2 regions of the Aureimonas mangrovi genome follow, and region 2 is predicted to be linked to the other one. Evidence: predicted binding sites of a transcription regulator. Region 2 holds the regulator's gene; the other holds the start of a gene.
The links. The regulator PhoB, encoded in region 2, activates phosphate uptake and scavenging genes when phosphate is short. The targets are predictions, from matches to a motif close to TGTCATNNANCTGTCAT.
Positions count from the first base shown of each region.

Region 1: the regulator PhoB is predicted to act here: its motif matches at 2,400-2,416, upstream of phnD (phosphate/phosphite/phosphonate ABC transporter substrate-binding protein).

Region 1 covers NZ_CP059692.1:128,669-133,382, forward strand. Annotated here, with positions in the region: gene H1343_RS00605 (bifunctional metallophosphatase/5'-nucleotidase) at 1-32, opposite strand, end outside; gene H1343_RS00610 (malate synthase G) at 189-2,363, shown strand; gene phnD (phosphate/phosphite/phosphonate ABC transporter substrate-binding protein) at 2,501-3,463, shown strand; gene phnC (phosphonate ABC transporter ATP-binding protein) at 3,537-4,370, shown strand; gene phnE (phosphonate ABC transporter, permease protein PhnE) at 4,367-4,714, shown strand, end outside.
Region 2 covers NZ_CP059692.1:2,795,532-2,800,245, reverse strand. Annotated here, with positions in the region: gene pstA (phosphate ABC transporter permease PstA) at 1-293, shown strand, start outside; gene pstB (phosphate ABC transporter ATP-binding protein PstB) at 383-1,129, shown strand; gene phoU (phosphate signaling complex protein PhoU) at 1,165-1,881, shown strand; gene phoB (phosphate regulon transcriptional regulator PhoB) at 1,941-2,645, shown strand; gene H1343_RS13500 (DUF3297 family protein) at 2,775-3,038, opposite strand; gene H1343_RS13495 (GcrA family cell cycle regulator) at 3,042-3,608, opposite strand; gene H1343_RS13490 (aspartate aminotransferase family protein) at 4,015-4,714, shown strand, end outside.

The DNA.
Region 1 (4,714 bases), 820 kb from region 2:
GAAGCGAGGGCGAGCGGGGTGCGGCGGGTCATCGGCGATCCTGATCTTGCGCGGCATGGCATCTTCGCACCCATTTGCGATGAGCGAGCGACACGAAGTCAAGGCGCCGCGTGGCCATCGTGCGATTTGACAGGAGGCCCGCCATGCCCGATTGGCGATGAGGAAACTGGCACGGAAAGGGAGCCCGCATGCCCGAGCATATCGAGATCCACGGCCTGAAGGTCGCCGAAGAGCTGAAGGACTTCGCCGAAGGCGAGGCGCTGCCGGGCACCGGCGTGGAAGCCGACGCCTTCTGGCGCGCCCTGTCGGAGATCCTCCATGACCTCGCCCCGAAGAACCGCGAGCTCCTGAAGATCCGGGACGACTTCCAGGCCAAGATCGATGCCTGGAGCGCCGAGAGGAAGGGCGGCGCGGTGAGCGGCGAGGAGGTCGAGGCCTTCCTGCGCGAGATCGGCTATATCGTGCCGGAAGGCGCGCCCTTTTCGGTCGAGACCGCGAATGTCGACCCCGAGATCGCCAGCGTCGCCGGCCCGCAGCTCGTCGTGCCCGTCACCAACGCGCGTTATGCGCTGAACGCGGCCAATGCGCGCTGGGGCTCGCTCTACGACGCGCTCTACGGCACGGACGCGATCTCCGAGGAGGGCGGCGCCGAGAAGGGCAAGGGCTACAACCCGGCCCGCGGCGAAAAGGTTATCGCCTGGGCACGCGAATTCCTCGACGCCTCCGCGCCGCTTTCGGGCGCCGCCTGGGCGGACGTCGAACGCCTCGTCGTCGAGAACGGCCGGCTCGATGTGGTGGCCGGCGGGCGCCACGTTCCGCTGTCCGATCCCGGACAGTTCGCCGGATACAAGGGCGAGGCGTCCGCGCCGACGGCGGTTCTGCTGGCCACCAACGGCCTGCATGCCGAGATCGTCGTCGATCCGTCCTCGCCGATCGGCATCTCGGACAAGGCCGGCATCTCCGACGTGATCCTGGAATCGGCGCTGACGACCATCCAGGACTGCGAGGATTCGGTCGCGGCGGTGGATGCCGAGGACAAGGTCCTCGTCTACCGCAACTGGCTCGGCCTGATGAAGGGCGACCTGGCCGATACGTTCGAGAAGGGCGGCGAGCGCGTCACGCGGCGCCTCAACCCGGACCGTGAATACACCGCGCCCGACGGCTCCAGGCTCACGCTGCCCGGCCGCTCTCTGATGCTTGTGCGCAATGTCGGGCACCTGATGACCAACCCCGCCGTCCTTCTGCGCGACGGGTCCGAGGCGCCCGAGGGCCTTCTCGATGCGATGTTCACCTCGCTCATCGCCATGCACGATCTGAACAAGGCCGAGGGCGAGAAGAACTCGCGCGCAGGCTCGGTCTACATCGTCAAGCCGAAGATGCACGGGCCCGACGAGGTGGCGTTCGCCGACGAGATCTTCAGCCGCGTCGAGGCCGCGCTCGGCATCGCGCCCAATACGCTGAAGATGGGCATCATGGACGAGGAGCGCCGCACCACGGTGAACCTTGCCGAGTGCATCCGCCGGGCGAAGAACCGCGTCGTGTTCATCAACACAGGCTTCCTCGACCGCACCGGCGACGAGATGCACACCTCGATGGAACTCGGCCCGATGATCCGCAAAGGGGACATGAAGGCGTCGACCTGGATCAAGGCGTACGAGGACCGCAACGTCGACACCGGTCTTGCCTGCGGCCTCAAGGGCCACGCGCAGATCGGCAAGGGCATGTGGGCGATGCCCGATCTGATGGCCGCGATGCTGGAGCAGAAGATCGGTCACCCGCAGGCCGGCGCCAACACGGCCTGGGTGCCCTCGCCGACGGCCGCGACGCTGCACGCGACGCATTATCACCGCGTCTCCGTGGCCGAGAGACAGGCCGCGCTCGAAGGCGGCACGCGCACAAAGCTCGCCGACATCCTCACCATCCCCGTCGCGGTGCGGCCGAACTGGACGCCCGAGGACGTTCAGGCCGAACTCGACAACAACGCGCAGGGCATCCTCGGTTACGTGGTGCGCTGGATCGATGCGGGCGTCGGCTGCTCGAAGGTGCCGGACATCAACGATGTCGGCTTGATGGAGGACCGCGCCACCTGCCGCATCTCCTCGCAGCACATCGCCAACTGGATGCGCCACGGCGTGGTCAGCCAGGATCAGGTCATTGAAACGATGAAGCGCATGGCCAAGGTGGTGGACGAGCAGAACGCATCCGACCCGACCTACGAGCCTATGGCGCCGGACTACGACCGCTCGATCGCCTTCCAGGCCGCTGTCGAACTTGTGATCGAGGGCCGCGCGCAGCCGAACGGCTACACCGAGCCCGTGCTGCATCGCCGCCGCTTGGAGAAGAAGGCGCAGCGCGCCGCCTGATATCGCGCGGGGCCCGGTGGCGCACCGGGTCCCGCCCGTCATCGAACCGTCGCACACCTGTCATGTGCGCGTATAGATTGCGTGTCTAAACCCCCCGGTCGCTTTCCTCGAAACGAAGCTCCGAAGGGTGTCCCCGCATGACCGCTCTCTCCTCCGTCCTGATCCGCGGCGCGGCGCTCGCCGCGCTGCTCGTCGCCTCCACGGCCCAGGCCGAATTCCGCCTCGACCCGCGCTTCACCGACGCCGACGGCGACATGGTGGCAGACATCCCGACGGACGAGAGCCAGCTCGTCGATCCCGACACGCTGATCTTCGCCTACACGCCCGTCGAGGATCCCGCGATCTACGCCGACGTGTGGGACGGCTTCATCGAGCATCTGTCCGAGGCCACCGGCAAGCCGGTGCAGTTCTTCCCCGTCCAGTCGAACGCGGCGCAGCTCGAGGCCATGCGCGCCGGACGCCTGCACATCGCCGGCGTCAACACGGGCGGCAACCCGATCGCGGTCGCCTGCGCCGGCTTCCGGCCCTTCGCCATGATGGCGGCGATGGACGGCTCCTACGGCTACGAGATGGAGATCATCACCCATCCCGACTCCGGCATCACCGAGGTCGCGGACCTTGCGGGCAAGAACGTTGCCTTCACCTCCGAGACGTCCAATTCCGGCTTCAAGGCGCCGTCCGCGTTGCTGGCCAGCGAGTTCGACCTGACGGCGGGCGAGGATTTCCAGACCGCCTTCTCCGGCGCGCATGACAACTCGATCCTCGGCGTTGCCAACAAGGATTACGACGCCGCCGCCATCGCCAACTCGGTCATGGGCCGCATGATGGAGCGCGGCGTCGTCAGCCAGGATCAGATCGTCTCCGTCTACAAGTCGGGCACCTTCCCCACCACCGGCTACGGCGTCGTCTACAACCTGACGCCTGAGCTCCAGCAGCAGATCCAGGACGCCTTCTTCTCCTTCGACTGGGAAGGCTCGGGTCTCGCCGAGGAGTTCGGCTCGCAGGGCGAGGAGCAGTTCATCCCGATTTCGTTCCAGGAGCACTGGGCCGTCATCCGCGACATCGACGCCGCGATGAACGTCTCCTACGACTGCCAGTAAGCGGCTCGCCATCACGGGGCGGGCGGTCTGAACAGACCGCCCGCCCTTTTGCATTCGAAAAAAGGGGCGGGTCATGCTGCGGATCGAGGGCCTGGAGAAGCGCTATCGCACGGGTGATCGCGCGCTGAAGAACGTCTCGCTGACGGTCGGCTCGGGCGAGGTCGTCGGTCTTATCGGGCCGTCGGGTGCGGGCAAATCCTCGCTGATCCGCTGCGTCAACCGGCTGGTGGAGCCGAGCGCAGGCCAGATCCTCCTCGGCGACACGCCGATCACCGGCATGGGCCGCGGGGCGCTGCGCCGCGCGCGGCGGCGCATCGGCATGATCTTCCAGGAATACGCCCTCGTCGAGCGATTGACGGTGATGGAGAACGTCCTGTCGGGCCGGCTCGGCTACGTGCCCTTCTGGCGCTCCTTCCTGCGCCGCTATCCGCAGGCCGATATCGAGATGGCCTTCGCCCTTCTCGATCGCGTCGGCCTCTCGGACCATGTCGACAAGCGGGCCGACGCGCTTTCGGGCGGCCAGCGCCAGCGCGTGGGCATCGCGCGCGCCCTCGCGCAGGGCCCCGAACTCCTCCTCGTCGACGAGCCGACCGCCTCGCTCGACCCCAAGACCTCGCGCCAGATCATGCGGCTGATCCGCGAGGTCTGCGCCGAGCGCGCCCTGCCGGCGATCATCAACATCCACGACGTCATGCTGGCGCAGGCCTTCGTGGACCGCATCGTCGGCCTGCGCGCCGGCGAAATCGTCTTCGACGGGCGCCCGTCCGAGCTGACCGACGATGTCCTCACCCGCATCTACGGCGAAGAGGACTGGCAGGCACTGCGCAAGGCCCCGGCCGAGGACAGCGAGGCCGCGCCGACCGAGAACGAGCCGAGCGCAGCACGCCCGCTGGAAGCCCTCGCATGACGGACGCCACGACCGCGCCCCGCCACTGGCGAAGGCCACCGCTCTTCATCAGGAGTCGCACGACGCGGATCGTCGTCTATGGCGGCGCGCTCCTCTATCTGGTCCTGGCGCTCGCCTCGATCGAGGTCAACTGGGCGCGCGTCGCCGAGGGCATGGACCGCGGCTCGCGCTTCGTGGAAGGCTTCCTCGTTCCCGACTTCACCTCGCGCTGGCGCGACATCCAGCTCGGCCTCGTCGAGAGCCTGACAATGACGCTGTGCGCGACGGTTGTCGGCATCGCGATCTCGGTGCCGATCGGCATCGGCGCGGCGCGCAACGTCGCCCCCCTGCCCGTCTACTGGCTG
Region 2 (4,714 bases):
TGCCGCTGGCCGCGCCCGGCATCTTGACGGGCACGATCATCGGCCTGGCGCAGGCGCTCGGCGAAACGGCGCCGCTGCTCCTCATCGGCATGGTCGCCTTCGTCGCCGATCACCCCTCGGGGCCGATGGACGCCTCGACGGCCCTGCCGGTGCAGATCTTCATGTGGGCGAACGAGGCTGACCGCGCCTTCGTGGAACGCACCTCCGGTGCGATCATCGTCCTACTTCTCTTCCTCGCGGTGATGAACATCGCCGCCGTCTTGCTGCGCCGCCGCTTCGAACGCCGCTGGTAAAGGGACCGATCATGAGCCAGAGCCAACCCGTCATCGAGACGCATGTGCAGACCCCCGCTTCGGTCGCGCCGGACAATTCGCCGGTCAAGATGCGCGGCCGGAAGGTCAACGTCTTCTACGGCGCCAAGCAGGCCCTCTTCGATGTCGATCTCGACGTCGCCGAGCGCCGCGTCACGGCCCTCATCGGGCCGTCCGGCTGCGGCAAGTCGACCTTCCTGCGCTGTCTCAACCGGATGAACGACACGGTGGAATCGGCGCGCGTCGAGGGCGACATCACCCTTGATGGCGAGGACATCTACGCGCCGGATCTCGACGTCGTGGAACTGCGCGCCCGCGTCGGCATGGTGTTCCAGAAGCCGAACCCGTTCCCGAAGTCGATCTTCGACAACGTGGCCTACGGTCCGCGTATCCACGGCCTCGCCGCCAACAAGAGCGAGCTGGAGGAGATCGTCGTCACGAGCCTCAAGCGCGCGGGCCTCTTCGAAGAGGTGAAGGACCGCCTGAATGAGCCGGGCACCGGCCTGTCGGGTGGTCAGCAGCAGCGCCTGTGCATCGCGCGCGCCATCGCGGTTTCGCCCGAGGTCATCCTGATGGACGAGCCTTGTTCGGCGCTCGACCCGATTGCGACGGCCACCGTCGAAGCGCTGATCGACGAGTTGAAGCGCAACTACACGATCGTCATCGTCACCCACTCCATGCAGCAGGCGGCGCGCGTGAGCCAGGCGACGGCCATGTTCCATCTCGGCCGCGTCGTCGAGGTCGGGCCGACGGAGAAGATGTTCCAGAACCCGGACGACAAGCGCACGCGCGACTACATCACCGGCCGCTTCGGCTGACGCAACATGCCCCGGCGGCGGGGCGGGAGAACCTCATGGCCGAACATATCGTCTCGTCCTACGATGCCGAGCTCAAGTCCATCCTCAGCGACATCTCGTCGATGGGCGGGCAGGCCGAGCGCATCGTCGCGCGCGCCGTCGAGTCGCTCACCCGCAGCGACGCGGTCCTTGCCCGCTCCGTCGTGGCCGAGGACAAGGTCCTCGACGCCGCCCAGCGCGACCTCGATGAGCACGCGATCATGACGATCGCCAAGCGCCAGCCGATGGCGCAGGACCTGCGCGAGATCGTGGGCGCCATCCGCATCTCCAACGACCTCGAACGCATCGGTGATCTCGGCAAGAACATCGCCAAGCGCGTGATTTCGATCGCGGAGCACAACCAGCCGGTCAAGCTCGTGCGCGGCATCGAACATCTTTCGGAGCTCGCGCTCGAGCAGCTCAAGGACGTGCTCGATGCCTATGCGGTGCGCGATGAGGCCCGAGCAGAGGCCGTGCGCATGCGCGACGAGGAAATCGACGCGATGTACACGTCGATCTTCCGGGAACTCTTGACCTACATGATGGAGGATCCGCGCAACATCACCGCTTGCACGCATCTTCTCTTTTCGGCCAAGAACATTGAGCGGATCGGCGACCACGCGACCAACATCGCGGAGACGATCTACTACATCAAGACGGGTCAGCAGATGGATCTCGATCGCCCCAAGGACGATCGAACCCACACGATCGGCACCGCGCAGGCGAGCGTCTGAGGCGAGGGCCCCCGGCTCGATGACGCGCCGGGGCTGACCAGGAGGCTGGAGTGATGGCGATGGCACCCCGTGTCGCGGTGGTCGAAGACGAAGAGGCTCTCGGTATCCTCCTGCGTTACAATCTCGAAGCCGAGGGCTACGACGTCGAGGTGATCGCGCGCGGCGACGAGGCTGACATCAGGCTGCGGGAGGCGCAGCCCGATCTTCTGCTTCTCGACTGGATGCTGCCCGGCCTTTCCGGCGTCGAGCTGTGTCGGCGGTTGCGGCAGCGCGAGGAGACGGCGATGCTGCCGATCATCATGCTGACGGCGCGCGGCGAGGAGAGCGAGCGCGTGCGCGGCCTCTCGGTCGGTGCGGACGACTACATCGTCAAGCCGTTCTCGACGCCCGAGCTGATGGCGCGCGTGCGGGCCATGCTGCGCCGGACGAAGCCTGAACGGATCGCAGCGCGCCTTGCGGCGGGCGATATCGAGCTCGACCGCGAGACGCGCCGCGTGCGCCGATCGGGCCGCGAGGTGAAGCTCGGACCGACGGAGTTCAAGCTCCTGGAATTCCTGATGCAGGCCCCCGGCCGCGTTTTCTCGCGCGAGCAGCTCCTGGACGGAGTTTGGGGGCAGGGTGTCTATGTCGACGAGCGCACGGTTGACGTGCATGTCGGTCGCCTTCGCCGCACGCTGAACCGGGGCCAGCGTATCGACCCGATCCGCACCGTGCGCGGTTCGGGCTACGCTTTCGATGAAACCTTCACGGGCCGCGCCTCCTGAGGGGCTGTCGCCGTTCCTGGACGCGGCCGGCGGTCATCGTTCCATCGGGTGCGAGAAATCGAGTACGAAAAAGGGCGCCGATCTTCGGATCGGCGCCCTTTTCATGCCCCTCAACGACGGGGCCCAGCCTTACTCGCCGTCGCCCTTCGGATAGGGCTCGACGGTGCCCTTCAGCTTAATCGTCAGCGGCTTGCCCTTGCGGTCCAGCGTCTTGCCGGCCGCCACGCGCACCCAGCCCTCGCTGACGCAATACTCCTCGACATTGGTTTTCTCCGCCCCGTTGAAGCGGATGCCGACGCCCCGCGCGAGCAGGGCTTCGTCGTGGAACGGGCTGTCGGGGTCGATCGACAGGCGATCGGGCATGGCGGCATCGGCCGGAAGCTTGTCGCTCATCGATCAGCGAACCCGGCGGCGCTCGGACACCGGCTGGAAGGCGATCCGGGCATGATACTGGCAGTAGGGCGAGGCGTCGCCTGAATGGTTGCCGCAGAAGCGGAAATCGGGCGAGAGCGGATCGCCGAGTGGCCATTTGCAGGTGCGCTCGGAGAGTTGCACCAGCGTGAGGTTGCGCGAGATCGGCACGATCTCCGCGCTCTGCTGCTGCTCGGTGACGAGACCGCGCTCTGCGACGAGATCGACCTCTTCCTCCATCTTCAATGCGGTGGCGCCGATGGCGCGCGCCGTCGGCTGGCGCGAAATGCCGGCCTGCGAGGCAACGACGAGGCGCGGGGCGGCCGTCTCGGCCGGGCGTACGGGCTCCGCCGTTGCGGGCTTGGCCTTCACCGTGGCTACGGGCTCGGTGACGGGCGCGGTCTTGATCCGGCTTTCGAGCTTCAGGCGATGGACCTTGCCGATCACCGCATTTCGGGTGACGCCGCCGAGCTCGCCCGCGATCTGGCTGGCGCTGTGACCATCGGCCCAGCGCTTCTTGAGAAGGTCGATACGTTCGTCCGTCCAGCTCATTTTAGTAAGCTCCTCGTTTCGGACAGGGCGGATCATCGGAATCCGTTTACAGTCCACGGGCCGAGGCCCGCCGGATGATCCACCATATCTATGTGACTGCTGATGCTTGCCGCACGAAATCTGGTACGTCCCCAAACTATATATCGGGTGACTCGCTGACAAGAGTCGCGCCGGGGCGCCTCGAATCGATTTGCGGTTATCCCCAGCTTGCCGCACGGACTGCGCTCGCGTGCAGAGCGCCCGGGGCTCAGGCGTCGTTCGTTGACAAGGCGGCCTTTCGACATGGTATAGCACGCGTGTTCAAATGCCCGCCGCAACCGACGCAAAGCCTGCCCACGGCAGGCTTGCTTCGTTTCAGGAAGTCTTCGTCCGCATTTTCTTCAAGCTTAACCCGTGAAGTAGTCTCATGGCCGCCCCCCAAGAAGCCCACTCGCCGCTGTTCGCAACCTACGCTCGCGCGGACCTTCGCTTCGAGCGAGGCGAAGGCGTGTGGCTGATCGCGGACGATGGGCGCCGCTTCATGGATTTTGCCGCCGGCATCGCGGTGAACGCGCTCGGCCATGCGCATCCGCATCTCGTCGAAGCGCTGACCACGCAGGCCACCAAGCTCTGGCACGTCTCGAACCTCTACGAGATTCCGGGCCAGGCGCGTCTGGCCTCGCGGCTGTGCGAGGCGACCTTCGCCGATCGTGTGTTCTTCACCAATTCGGGCGCCGAGGCGCTGGAATGCGCGATCAAGGCCGCGCGGCGCTACCATTTCGTGGGGGGCGAGCCCGAGCGCTATCGCATCGTTACTTTCGAAGGCGCCTTCCACGGCCGCACGTTGGCGACCGTCGCCGCAGGTGGCCAGAAGAAATACCTTGAGGGCTTCGGGCCCAAGGTCGAGGGCTTCGACCAAGTGCCGTTCGGAGACCTCGCCGCCGTGAAGGCGGCGATCGGCCCGCAGACCGCCGCGATCCTGATCGAGCCGATCCAGGGCGAGGGCGGCGTGCGCGTGCCGCCGCCGGGCTTCCTGCAAGCGCTGCGCGACCTGTGCGACGAGAACGGCCTGCTCCTGATCTTCGACGAGGTGCAGTCGGGCCTCGGCCGCACCGGGCACTTCTACG